2 regions of the Paenibacillus sp. FSL R7-0652 genome follow, and region 1 is predicted to be linked to the other one. Evidence: a T-box and tRNA genes for the amino acid it is inferred to sense, from the RefSeq annotation. Region 1 holds a T-box; the other holds one or more tRNA genes.
What was found. The T-box of region 1 lies ahead of MKY97_RS22795 (valine--tRNA ligase). A T-box ahead of a tRNA ligase gene usually reads a tRNA of that ligase, here a tRNA-Val.
Positions count from the first base shown of each region.

Region 2: it has a tRNA-Val gene. The T-box ahead of MKY97_RS22795 (valine--tRNA ligase) is inferred to sense a tRNA for this amino acid. The anticodon was not compared.

Region 1 covers NZ_CP152001.1:5,197,935-5,202,335, reverse strand. The annotation lists gene MKY97_RS22800 (LysM peptidoglycan-binding domain-containing protein) at 1-1,200, shown strand, start outside; T-box leader at 1,360-1,638, shown strand; gene MKY97_RS22795 (valine--tRNA ligase) at 1,704-4,367, shown strand.
Region 2 covers NZ_CP152001.1:4,474,375-4,478,775, forward strand. The annotation lists gene MKY97_RS19660 (recombinase family protein) at 1-1,568, opposite strand, end outside; tRNA gene MKY97_RS19665 (tRNA-Val) at 1,809-1,880, opposite strand; gene MKY97_RS19670 (hypothetical protein) at 2,075-2,350, shown strand; gene MKY97_RS19675 (GNAT family N-acetyltransferase) at 2,622-3,065, shown strand; gene MKY97_RS19680 (DUF3892 domain-containing protein) at 3,203-3,439, shown strand; gene MKY97_RS19685 (hypothetical protein) at 3,542-3,823, opposite strand; gene MKY97_RS19690 (hypothetical protein) at 3,807-4,034, opposite strand; gene MKY97_RS19695 (DUF3889 domain-containing protein) at 4,214-4,401, opposite strand, start outside.

The sequences.
Region 1 (4,401 bases):
GTGTGGTCTGCAGATGAATTTACGGTTGTTCACTCGTCTGAAGCTGAGCAGGACAGCCGTACGAATGAACGGGAACAGGCGGAGCAGTTCGAACTGCAGGAACAAGCGGGGCGATATGAGCCAGATGATCAGTTCCAGCAGGGTGAAGAAAACGAGCTTGCGAATGCGGCTGAACTTGCTGCGTACGGTTCTCCCGAATCAGCAGATTTGTCTGTGAGAACCCAGGGAGAAGCGGGATATGAAGAGCTCTCGCAAGCTTATTGGAATCAGGCATCGGCCGAGCCGTTAACGCCGGACACTGCTGCAGCTGATGAACGGGATGTACACAGACAGCCTGAGGCAGACGACGGAAGTTTGCTCTCACAGACATCAAATGAAACATATGAAGCGCCTTCTCCAATCTCTTCATTTATGGCGGAGACGGCCGACAGACTCGCTTCCTATCCGGAGTCTGAACCGCTTCTTCCGATAGAAGAAGAAACGTCAGCATGGACTGAGCCAACCGTAATTAGCGTACCCGAGAACCTGATATCTTCGAGTTCCTCTGCTTCTGAACAGGCCCGTTCAGAAGCAGAACAAAGACCGCTGGAAGATACAGCTCCTAAGGTATGGCACTTTGAAGAAGCTCGGTCAAGTGCCCAGCAGGAGGAGCAGGTGATTCCAAATACCTCAGCTCATGCACAGACCGAGAACTGGCAGGACGTATTTGCTTCATCTGAAGCGGTTCAGCCAGAAGAAGAGCGGCCTGTGCTGGAACCGGCGGAGGAAAACGCCCTGCTGCAGCATGAGGCATCTGTTCCTGAACCCATTGCTGAGGCGGAAGACAAGCCGGAACTGAAGGTTGCTTTCGGCAGCAAGAAGGAGTCGTCACCAAGAGAAGAAGAGGGTGTGGGCATCTCCTCGCTGTTATCATCCGGCCGTGCCGCTCGGGAAGTTGAGGAAGAGCGCGGTGAGGAGACCCCTGCTGGAGCTGTCCCAGAAGATACGAGTCAGGCAGAAGATGTAGAATGGAAGAATCTGTTCCTGGGAACGATTGTAGATCAGACACCGTTCCGCAAAGTAAAGCTGTGCATTGTGCAGCGCGAAGATACACTGGATGCCATTGCAGACAGGTACCAGCTCAGTACCAGAGAACTGCAGTTGTATAATCGATTGACCGAGCAGGTTGTAGAAGAAGGACAGATTCTGTATATTCCCTAAATTGCTGACTGGGATATGGCAGTCTAACCACCCGTAATCCTCTGAAGGGATTGCGGGTTTTCCTTGTTTTTTAGAATTCCACGTGTTCATAGTCAGCTTTCACTGCTGCCAGGTTGACTATCGCGCACGAGCAGGGTATGATGTGTTTAGGTTTTTTGAATAATGACGTGGATCGGGAGTAGTAGACAGTATGACCTTTCAGAGAGTGGGATCGATGCGCTGTGAGATTCCGCAGGAACCAACTGATCGAAGTCGCCCGGGAGTTGCCTGTTTGAGTTCTGTAGGTGGATGCTGCATATCCATTAACCTCGGAGGTAGGATGGGCCGGTCGCAGCCGTTATCTGCTTGAAGTGTCACGCCAGATCCAGGATGAACAGTTATCCCGATGTCAGCGTGAAACAAAGGTGGTACCGCGAAAGCTAACCTTTCGTCCTTTGATGGATGAAAGGTTTTTTTTGTTTTTTAGCGATGATGATGATGATGAAGTAACGGAGGAATGACACATGTCTGAACAAAAAAAAGCAACAACCGAAATGCCGACCACATATGATCCAAAGGCTGCAGAGGACAAATGGTACTCCACCTGGACAGAGCGCGGGTATTTCCAAGCGGGCAAACGCAAGGATGCCGAGCCGTACACGATTGTAATTCCACCTCCAAACGTGACCGGTATGCTTCATATCGGGCATGCACTTGACTTCACACTCCAGGATATCCTCATTCGTACGAAACGTATGCAGGGATATGATGCGCTTTGGCTGCCGGGCTCTGACCATGCAGGGATTGCTACGCAAACGAAGGTGGAGCAGAAGCTGCGTGAAGAGGGATTGACGCGTTATGATCTGGGACGTGAGAAGTTTCTGGAGAAAGTATGGGACTGGAAAGATCAATACGCTACAACCATTCGTCAGCAGTGGGGTAAAATGGGGCTGTCTCTTGACTATTCCCGTGAACGTTTCACACTGGATGAAGGTCTGTCCAAAGCGGTACGTAAAGTATTTGTACAGTTGTATGAGAAAGGTCTCATTTATCGCGGTAAACGCATTATTAACTGGGACCCGGTAAACCGTACGGCACTGTCTGATATTGAAGTTGAATATAAAGAAGTTCAGGGACATCTCTACCACCTGCGTTATCCACTCCAAGATGGCAGTGGCCATATTACTGTGGCAACGACTCGTCCGGAAACGATGCTGGGTGATACGGCTGTTGCTGTTCATCCGAAGGATGAGCGTTATGCAGATATGATCGGTAAAACCCTCGTACTTCCTATTATTGGACGTGAGATACCGGTTATTGCTGATGACTATGTCGACAAAGAGTTCGGCAGTGGTGCGGTAAAAATCACACCTGCACACGACCCGAATGACTTTGAAGTAGGTCTGCGCCATGAACTGCCTCAAATCACGGTTATGGACGAAAGCGGGACAATGAATGCCGAGGCGGGTAAATATCAAGGGCTGGATCGCAGCGACTGCCGCAAACAGATCGTTGCAGATTTGAAAGAACAGGGTGTGCTGATCAGTATCGAAGATCATATGCACCAAGTGGGTCACAGTGAGCGTACCGGAGCAGTGGTTGAGCCGTATCTGTCCACACAATGGTTCGTTGAGATGAAACCGCTGGCGGAGAGAGCGATCAAAAGGCAGCAGAGCGGTGAAGGTGTTAACTTTGTTCCGGATCGTTTTGAGAAAACATACCTGAACTGGATTGAAAACGTTCGTGACTGGTGTATTTCCCGTCAACTATGGTGGGGACACCGTATTCCTGCTTGGTACGATGAGGAGACGGGCGAAGTGATTGTATCGGCTGAAGACCCGACGACACTGCCTGAATATGCCGGACGGAAGCTGAAGCAGGATGAAGATGTTCTGGATACATGGTTCAGCTCGGCGCTGTGGCCTTTCTCAACATTGGGCTGGCCCGAAGATTCGGAAGACCTGAAGCGTTATTATCCAACCAACGTACTCGTTACCGGTTATGACATCATCTATTTCTGGGTGGCACGTATGATCTTCACCGCCTTGGAATTCACGGATGAAATCCCGTTCAAGGATGTACTGATGCATGGTCTTGTACGTGATGCAGACGGACGTAAAATGTCCAAATCTTTGGGGAATGGTGTAGACCCGCTGGATGTTATCGAAAAATATGGTGCAGATGCGATGCGTTATATGATTTCGACCAGCAGTACGCCGGGACAGGATTTGCGTTTCCGCTGGGAGCGGGTTGAACAGGCTCGTAACTTTGCCAATAAAATCTGGAACGCTTCCCGCTTCGCATTGATGAACCTGGAAGGTTTCACCTACGAGGATCGAGATATCAGCGGTGAGCTCGGAACGGCGGATTATTGGATTTTGCACCGTCTGAACGAAACTTCCCGTGATATTACGCGTCTAATCGATGCATATGAATTTGGGGAAACAGGCCGCGTGTTATACAACTTTATCTGGGATGATCTGTGTGACTGGTACATCGAATTCGCCAAGCTGTCATTCTACGGAGACGACCCGATTGCGAAGAAGAAAACACAGTCGGTGCTGGCTTACGTGCTGGATCAGACCATGCGCCTGATCCATCCGTTCATGCCTTACATCTCTGAAGAGATCTGGCAGCACCTTCCGCATGAAGGGGAGACGATCACACTCGCTTCCTGGCCGGAATATGATCCTGCGCTGGAGAATCCGGAAGCTGTTGCCGAGATGAATCTGCTGATGGATACCATTCGTGCTGTTCGTAACATTCGTGCCGAAGTGAATGTGCCTATGAGCAAAAAGATCGAGTTAATGGTGAAGGCGAACAATGACGAAACATCCAGCATTATCGAGCGCAACAGTCATTATATCAAGCGTTTCTGCAACACATCCGAGTTTGAGAGCGGACTGAATTTGAGTTCACCAGACAAAGCCATGACGGCCATTATTACAGGAGCTGAACTGTACCTGCCGCTGGCTGGCCTGATCGATATCGAACAGGAAGTCGCTCGTCTGGAGAAAGAACTGCAGAACCTTGAAGGTGAAGTACTCCGCGTAGAAAAGAAACTGGCGAATGAAGGTTTCGTAGCCAAGGCTCCGGCTAAGGTTATCGAAGAAGAACGTGCCAAACAAGCAGACTATTCCGATAAACGGGATAAAGTCATTGCTCGGATCAAGGAACTGAAAGGTTAATACCAAAAGAGTCGGATGGAGTGCTTACCGCGCC
Region 2 (4,401 bases), 720 kb from region 1:
GCTTTGATCTCTACTGAGATTTTCTCTTTACTAACGTAAACAACATCAATCAATGTACTTAACATCATTTTCTTTTTTTCCATTGAGGCTTCATCAAAAACATCATGCCAAACCGGAATATACTCTTTTAATGTTTCCATTTCAGACAGTTCAATCTTTTTAGAAGAAAGTATTCCTTCAGTTTCATTCATTTCATTGGTATTTTGCATAATCTCCAATTCTGTCTTCTCAATGAGATCATTAAGAATCTTTGGTTTGAAGGCACTTTTGCCCATAATTGATTTAGTGACTTCGGCGTTTAGAACCGATAGCTCATTATAATTTTCTTCAAGTATAGACTGCAGGTTCTTAATTTTTGTCTCTTCCTCATTTGATATTTTCTCTTTGATTAGATCTATTTTTGAACTGAAATCTATAGTTTCGAGTTGATTCAAGTAACTATTTACTTGCTTCATTACTTGCTGCTCAACTTTCTTAGACGAGAAAGTAGCTTGACCAATACAATCGGTTTTCCCTTGTAATTTTCCGGTACATCGATAACTTTTATTTTGATTGTATCTAAGTATTTCTCCATTTGCAGCCTTATATTTATTAACAAATGTTGTTGAAGTTAGCCTTGAATTACAACACCCGCATCTCGCTATCCCAGTTAGAAGTAAACTGCCTTTTGTGCTTATGGGAACAGAATTATCGTTCATTTTCTTATTTTTAGGATTCTTTTTTTCTCTAATATCTTGAGCTGAATTCCAATCCTTTTCGGATATTATAATTAATTCAGGAATGGGCTTAGAAAATGTATCGTCTCCCAATCCTTTCCTGTATCTCATAATTCCTTTATATATAGGATTTTTAAGTATGACATTCACAGTAGCCGCCCCCCACTGTTTAGCCTTTCTTGTGGGTATGTTCTCTTCGTTCAACAATTTAGCTATCCTTAATTGTCCGTATCCTTCTTCTAGTACCAGTCGGAACATTCTCTGTACCACCAAAGACTCTTCTTCGTGTTTTACTAATTTAAGCAGCACCTTACCCTTTTTATTAAAATTACCGGAATCAACACCTCTATACCCATATGGTATACCACCACCTCGAAATATACCCTCTTCCACCATTTGCTTATGTTTTTCGTTCACCCGATCCGAAGTTTTTCTGCTTTCTCCGCTCGACTGCCAGAATCTAAGAAAGTTGATCATCCTGTCTGTATGTACTTCAATTTTTTGCTGTCCTTCTATTACAGACCACATCTCGATTCCTTTGTTTACAAACCACTCAACTAAGAAGGGAGTCTCATCATCTTTTCTGCCTAATCTATCAAACATAAATACTAGCAATACATCGAACAATCCATTTTCTGCGTCCTCTTTAGTCCTTTGAATTACATCTCGGTTCAAAGCAGATACTTTGAACCCTGAGACACCTCTTTCAGTATATTCTTTTACCAACTTCCACCCCTGCTGCTTTTCAATCATTGCTCTACAAGATCGCCGCTGCATGGGTATGTCATTTCCGTCCAATTGTCCTTTTGTAGATACTCGATATAGAGCTGCAACTCGTTTAATTTGTACCAATTATTTCACCACCATATCTTTTTTCTGTTATATAAATCTGAACTCCCTACTACTACTTTCACAATTAGTTAATATCTAGATTATAGCATTAAATCAATAAGATATAATAAAGACTACCCACATATTTTTGCAGGCAGCCCTCCGGTTCAAACCATGTTTAGTTGTCATCTTCTTCAATTAATCGGACATAACAAAAAACAGCCGTGAAGGGCTGTCTAAGCTAAGTAATATTGTTATATATAGGACGAGTGGGGATCGAACCCACGACCCTTACCCTGTCAAGATAATGCTCTCCCGCTGAGCTATCGCCCTTCATTAATTACATTATAATACAGTTAAGATTAATGATTCAATATGTCACCCCATCTATACATCAAACTTCAATGAAGTAATAGTATTATACCAAGTAAACGCGTTCATTGTCAATCATTAATTTGGTTATAAATTGGCTGGATTGGAGCAGAATAATGGAAACATTACCATTTTGGGAAACGAGGTGAATTCCTGTGAAATACGCCGTTCGATATCATCTTTACCAGCGCGAGCAGTTTCAGAGTAAACATTCTCTCTTCCGCACAATGAATTGGCTGGTCACATGCGCTCTTGTTCTCCTTACGATGACCGGCTGTACATTACAGCGGGATGAACATACGGTGCAGTTCCAGCAGCTGCAGCAGCCGAATGAACAGAGCGAATCGCTGCCCGTGTGGATGGATGTATATTCCAAATCAGTTGTCCATGATGTTTATTCCCCACAGGGGAATACCGAGATCTTACCGTGAAAGCTGGATGCAGCAGGAGAATAAGGCGCTGTCCGCAACATCATTCATCTTCATCCCATTTGCGAGAATAAGCTTTTTTGGTCACAACATACAACAAAGCGATCATGCCCGCCGACATCAGAAGTGTAATCGTCATAATACCTGCCATTCCCATCACTCTCTCCTCCTCCAAAGTCCCAGTATGTACCAAACTTAACTATACAGGAAAAGCATTTTTTTGTATAATGCAGTCTGAACTTGCCGCGCATGGAGCAGAAAGAAGGAATTGAATTTGGCAGCTGAAATCAGTTATGTTACGACAGAAGAAGAATTGAAGCAGGCACTTGAAATTCGCCGTCAGGTATTTGTAGTGGAGCAGCAGGTACCTGCTGAACTTGAGATTGATCAATATGACGTGATCAGCCCCGATGTACATCATGTGCTGCTTCATACGGATGGCCAGGCTGCTGCCACAGGGCGTCTGATCTATTACAGCAAAGACACGGCCAAAATGCAGCGGATCGCTGTACTCGAATCCTACCGGTCATTTGGTTATGGACGTGTGCTTCTATTAGCAATGGAGGAGCTTGCTCGCGAGCTGGGGCTAACCTATTCACTGCTGGATGCCCAGTGTCAGGCTCAGAAATTTTATGATAAACTCGGCTATGAAGTGATTTCGGAAGAACCTTTTTATGATGCGGGTATTCTGCACGTTCGTATGCGAAAAACACTCTAATCATTCTCGGAGTCCAGTTCAATAGCGGTTCAATTAATCTCCGGAAAACACTGCATGGGATGAATACTTCTCTCTATTTCGGACAGGCTAACAGGGTAACCCATTCCCATTTGGTCATAGAAGGAGAGTGTGACATGATGGATCAAACAACACGTGAAACGTTCACAGCAGTGCAGAAAAATGGTGACGGTGATTTGACCGCCTTCCAGACATCCAACGGACGTGTACTGGATTATCAGCAGGCCCTGAACGAAGTGAAAGCCGGAGCGATTGCGGGTGTGAATGTATTCAAAGGTAAGGATGGAGAAATGTATATTCGCGGCGATGCCGACGGGGACCCCACCAACAATCTGGACCAGCTTCCGACTTTCTAAAAGAATGACTGAACATACAGCGCCAATCCAACCGGGTTGGCGTTTTTTGCTCTGTTTTATGTCTGACTGTGCTGTGCTTAACCTTGGCTCTCGGATGACTGATTAATAATCGGTAAAATATTTCACCGCACTCCCTCCAGGCTGCGGTTTTCGAACCATTTGCGCTTCCTGCTCCCAAGCCTGCAGAATCTGTATGCTTTCCATCGCAGACGGGTTATCCCAAGCTATGTGACCTTTCCGTTCAAGTTCGAGCAGGGATTCCCGAATCTGGACGCGACTGCGGCCCGTTTTGTTCTCCAACTCATCCATTCGCGGGATTCGCCGCCGCTGCCCTGCATAGTTCACGATGATGCGTAAAATTTTGCGTTCAAAGTCGTTCAGCATACTTGATTACTCCCTTCCGATTCCCTTCGGTGACAGGACGCCATGCCAGAATATTTTGCTCCAGAAACGTCCGTGGTGCCCCTTCTTTGCCATCGGATGCCCGAATCGTTCCGCCGCGCACACTATTAACTCGAATCTGCCGCTGCGTAATCTGTCCTGCACGATCCATATATACAAGCTCCACCATCTGGCCAACATATTTTCCAAGCATGATCATCCCTCCAGTAAGAACGTTTGTTTGTATTCATTATTATATGCGAACGTAAGTTCTTTATTCAATAACAAAAAAAGGAATTTTTCAAAATAAAAAACCAGACTTGGTCCTAAAGGAACAGGAGTCTGGTTCTGCTTTAATTTGGAGAGTTTAGTTTGGGGTACAGCCTGATCTGATCAGTGACGATCTGATTCAGCAAATTGCACTTTTTTTAACTGCTGCGTATTCGGATTAAAATCAACATTAACATATACGTCAAACTGCTTGCCATCTTTGGCACGAACCCACAGCTTGAACTGCTCTCTCGACTGATTGGCGCTTAGCGAGGAGCGGCCAATATGTTTGTAGTCTAGAATGTCGACAT